2 regions of the Streptomyces sp. NPDC127129 genome follow, and region 1 is predicted to be linked to the other one. Evidence: riboswitches for the same ligand, from Rfam matches in the RefSeq annotation. Region 1 holds a riboswitch; the other holds the start of a gene.
The links. Region 1 has a riboswitch for S-adenosylmethionine ahead of thrC (threonine synthase). Riboswitches for the same ligand answer to the same signal wherever they lie in the genome.
Positions count from the first base shown of each region.

Region 2: it holds a riboswitch for S-adenosylmethionine, as region 1 does, so the genes downstream of both, ACFVGW_RS08025 (aminotransferase class V-fold PLP-dependent enzyme) here and thrC (threonine synthase) in region 1, are expected to answer to the same signal.

Region 1 covers NZ_JBHXTV010000007.1:227,924-230,307, forward strand. The annotation lists gene thrC (threonine synthase) at 1-1,120, opposite strand, end outside; SAM riboswitch class I at 1,138-1,290, opposite strand; gene ACFVGW_RS15975 (glucosyl-3-phosphoglycerate synthase) at 1,424-2,365, shown strand.
Region 2 covers NZ_JBHXTV010000003.1:412,297-414,680, reverse strand. The annotation lists gene trpD (anthranilate phosphoribosyltransferase) at 1-857, shown strand, start outside; SAM riboswitch class IV at 935-1,051, shown strand; gene ACFVGW_RS08025 (aminotransferase class V-fold PLP-dependent enzyme) at 1,242-2,384, shown strand, end outside.

The DNA.
Region 1 (2,384 bases):
CGACCGTCACGCCGCCCGCCGTCTCGGCGAAGATGCCCTCCGTACGGGCGAGGATCTTGATCGCCTCGACGACCTGCTCGTCGTCGACGTCCTCCACCGCGCCGCCCGTGCGGCGGGCGATGTCGAGGACGTACGGGCCGTCGGCCGGGTTGCCGATCGCCAGCGACTTGGCGATGGTGTTCGGCTTCTGGGGGCGCACGACGTCGTGACCGGCCTTGAAGGCGGCCGACACCGGCGAGCAGCCCTCGGCCTGCGCGCCGAAGATCTTGTACGGCTTGTCCTCGACCAGGCCCAGCTTGATGAGCTCCTGCAGACCCTTGTCGATCTTGGTGAGCTGCGAGCCGGAGGCGATCGGGATCACGAGCTGGTCCGGGATCACCCAGCCCAGCTGCTCGCAGATCTCGTACGCGAGCGTCTTGGAGCCCTCGCCGTAGTACGGACGCAGGTTGACGTTGACGAAGCCCCAGCCCTCGCCCAGCGGGTCGCCGATGAGCTCGGAGCAGAAGCGGTTGACGTCGTCGTAGTTGCCCTCGATGCCGACCAGCTCACCGCCGTAGACGGCGGCCATGACGACCTTGCCCTGCTCCAGGTCGTGCGGGATGAACACGCAGGAGCGGAAGCCGGCGCGGGCGGCGGCGGCGCCGACGGCGCCGGCCAGGTTGCCGGTGGAGGAGCAGGACAGCGTGGTGAAGCCGAAGGCGCGGGCCGCCTCCAGGGCCTGGGCGACGACGCGGTCCTTGAAGGAGTGCGTCGGGTTGCCGGAGTCGTCCTTGACGAAGAGCTTGCCGGGCTCGACACCGAGCTCACGGGCGAGGTTGTCGGCCTGGACGAGCTTGGTCCAGCCGGGGTTCAGGTTCGGCTTCTCGGCGACGTCGGCCGGGACGGGCAGCAGCGGGGCGTAGCGCCAGATGTTGGCGGGGCCGGCCTCGATCTGCTTGCGCAGCGCCTCGGGGTCACCGGTGGGGAGGTCGTACGCGACTTCGAGGGGGCCGAAACAGAGCTCGCAGGCGAAGATCGGGCCGAGCGGGAAGACTTCACCGCATTCCCGGCAGGAAAGGCCCGAAGCGGGACCGAGGTCGACGGTCCGGGAGGTTTCGGTGGAAACAGTCTGTACAGCCATGGAGGCGAGGCCCTTTCTCCTCATCTTTCTCATGACGAATGTCGTCATGAGACGGATTTGGCACCTTCCCTAGCCGGGAGCCTCGCTGGCGCGTTGTGTCGCGGACGAGACCGACTGGAGGGTTGCCGGGGCTTCAACGGGCCGTTTCCCTCTGCCCCTCTGGATGAGCGGTATTCGATTGTGTGAAGCGATTGTGAGACGCGGGTGGGACCCCGACATGCATCGGGCATCCGCGTTGTTCAAGACTGTAACCGAAGGCCCGGAGGGTTGAACCTGCCGTCCGAACCGCGAGATGGAGATCACGTGCTGGAGGAAGTGGAGCGCTGGCTGGGCCGGCGGTCCTGGTCCGTGGCGGACCGTTCGCTCGACCGCATCCTGGCGGCGAAGCACGGGACGACGGTCAGCGTCGTCCTGCCCGCCCTCGACGAGGAGGCGACGGTCGGCGACATCGTCTCGGTGATCCGCCGGGAGCTGATGACCGAGGCGGTCCCGCTCGTGGACGAGCTGGTGGTGATCGACTCCGGCTCCACCGACCGTACGGCGGAGTTCGCGGCGGCGGCCGGTGCGCGTGTCGTGGCACGCGACGCGATCCTGCCCGGGATTCCGGCCGTGCCCGGCAAAGGCGAGGTGCTGTGGCGGTCACTGATGGTGACGCGTGGGGACATCATCTGCTTCGTCGACGCGGATCTGCGGGACTTCTCCGCGGACTTCGTGACCGGGATCGTCGGCCCGCTGCTGACCGACCCCGACGTCGACTTCGTCAAGGCGATGTACGACCGTCCGCTGGGCGACTCCCCAGGTCAGGGCGGACGGGTGACCGAGCTGGTGGCACGGCCGCTGCTCAATCTGCACTGGCCGCAGCTGGCCGGCTTCGTACAGCCGCTCGGCGGCGAGTACGCGGCGCGCCGCTCGCTGCTCGAACGGCTGCCGTTCCCCGTCGGTTACGGAGTGGAGCTGGGCCTGCTCGTGGATGCGCTCCACACGGTCGGTCTGGACGCGCTCGCCCAGGTCGACGTCGGGGTCCGCAAGCACCGGCACCAGGACGGCCGCGCGCTCGGCAGGATGGCGGCGGCGATCTACCGGACGGCGCAGCTGCGGCTCTCCCGCGGGCATCTGGTGCGGCCCCGGCTGACGCAGTTCGAGCGGGGCGACGACGGATTCACCCCGCGGACGTACGCGGTGGACACCGAGGAGCGTCCGCCGATGATCGACATCACGGAGTACACGCACCGCCGCGTGGCGTAGCGCGGGATGATGATGCTTT
Region 2 (2,384 bases), on a different contig from region 1:
CCGGCCTCGTGCGGACGATGTACGAGCACGCCAACGTGATCGAGGTGCCCGGCCCCTCGGTGGACATCGTCGGCACCGGTGGCGACGGCGCGAAGACCGTCAACATCTCCACCATGTCGGCGATCGTCGTGGCCGGCACCGGCGCGAAGGTCGTCAAGCACGGCAACCGCGCGGCCTCCAGCGCCAGCGGCGCCTCCGACGTCCTGGAGAAGCTCGGCGTCAACCTGCAGCTCACCCCGCAGCGGGTGGTCGAGGTCGCGGAGGAGGCCGGGATCACCTTCTGCTTCGCGGTGAAGTTCCACCCGGCGCTGCGCCATGTGGCCGCGGCCCGCAAGGAACTGGGCATCCGGACCACGTTCAACTTCCTCGGTCCGCTCACCAACCCCGCCCGCGTCAAGGCACAGGCGACCGGGGTGGCCGACGCCCGGATGGCCCCGATCATGGCCGGCGTGCTCGCCGAGCGCGGCTCCTCCGCGCTGGTCTTCCGCGGCGACGACGGCCTGGACGAGCTGACGACCACCGCCACCTCACGCGTGTGGGTCGTACGGGACGGCGCGGTGCGCGAGGAGTCCTTCGACCCGCGGGACGCCGGCATCGAACTCGTGCCGGTGGAGGCGCTGCGCGGCGCCGACGCCTCGTACAACGCCGATGTCGCCCGCCGGCTGCTCGCGGGCGAGACCGGTCCCGTACGGGACGCGGTGCTGCTCAACTCGGCAGCCGCGCTGACGGCCCTGGAGCCGGGCGCGGGCACCCTGGTGGAGCAGCTGCGCGAGGGAATCGCGCGGGCGGCCGAGTCGATCGACTCGGGCGCGGCCAGGCAGGCACTGGAGCGCTGGGTCGCGGCCAGCAACAGATAGCGGTGCCGCGCGCACCCCGTTCCGCCATCCGGAACGGGGTTGCGCGCCGGCGATCACGTGGCATACGTTCAGTGCCAGGTCATGAGTGACAGCCATGAAGCCCCGGCTGGCTGTCCGGCAACCCTCCGTCCGTGGCGGGGTGCCCCGGGTGAAGACCAGGCCGTGGACAGCAAGGTCCGCGGCAAGCGCGGACCCCTGCACACCCTGGGGTCCTGGTCCTCAAGGGAGCAGTCTCGTGAGCAAGCGAATGCGCTAGGGCCCTTCGGCCCCGTTTCCCCACCCTCCGTACGCACACCGTACGTCGAGGCAACACCCGTGTGAGGCACCCTCCTTCGTGCTGCCCCGCGGGCCCTTCGCTGCCTTTTCCGCTCAGGAGATACCGCCATGTCCGCGTACCCGCACGCCGCCGCCCCCACGACCGCCGCCACGACCGCCGTCCCCTCCGCCACCACCGGCTCCGAGGCCGGCGACCCCTGCTGCGCCGCCCCGCTCCCGGTCCTCGGACGGGACGTCACCGTTCCGCTCGTGACCGGGGGCGAGGTCACCTACGCCGCGCTCGACTACGCCGCCAGCGCGCCGGCCCTGCAGCGGGTCTGGGACGACGTCGCCGCCTACGCCCCGTACTACGGCAGCGTCCACCGCGGCGCCGGGTACCTCTCGCAGCTCTCCACCGACCTCTTCGAGAGCAGCCGTGTCACCGTCGCGGAGTTCCTCGACTGCCGCCCCGGCGACCAGGTCGTCTTCACCCGCTCCACCACCGACTCGCTCAATCTGCTCGCCGCCGCGCTCCCCGCCGGCTGCGAGGTCTTCGTCTTCGAGACCGAGCACCACGCCTCGCTCCTGCCGTGGCGGGACGCGCGCGTCACGTACCTCAACGCCCCCCGCACGCCCGCCCAGGCCGTCGAGACCCTGGAGCGTGCCCTCGCCGACCGCGACCCTTACGGCCCGGCGCTCGTCTGCGTGACCGGCGCCTCCAACGTCACGGGCGAGCTGTGGCCGGTGCGGGAACTGGCCGCCGCCGCCCACGCCCACGGCGCCCGCATCGTCCTGGACGCCGCCCAGCTCGCGCCCCACCACCCCGTCTCCGTAAAGGAGTTGGACGTGGACTGGGTCGCCTTCTCCGGCCACAAGCTGTACGCCCCCTTCGGCTCCGGAGTCCTCGCGGGCCGCGCCGACTGGCTCCAGGAAGCCGATCCGTACCTCGCCGGCGGCGGCGCGTCCAAGAAGGTGGCCCGCCGTACCGACGGGGGAGTGGACGTCGAGTGGCACACCACCGCCGCCCGCCACGAGGCCGGTTCGCCGAACGTCATCGGCGTCTACTCCATCGCCTCCGCCTGCAAGGCGCTCACCGAGGCCGGGTTCGACTCCCTTGTCGCCCGTGAGCAGCACCTCGTCGCCACCGTCCGGGAGGGCCTCGCCGAGGTCCCCGAGGTCAGGGTGCTCTCGCTCTTCGGCGACGAGGCCCCGCGGGTCGGCGTCCTCTCCTTCGTCGTCGAGGGCTGGAACAGCTCCCACTTCGCCGCCGCG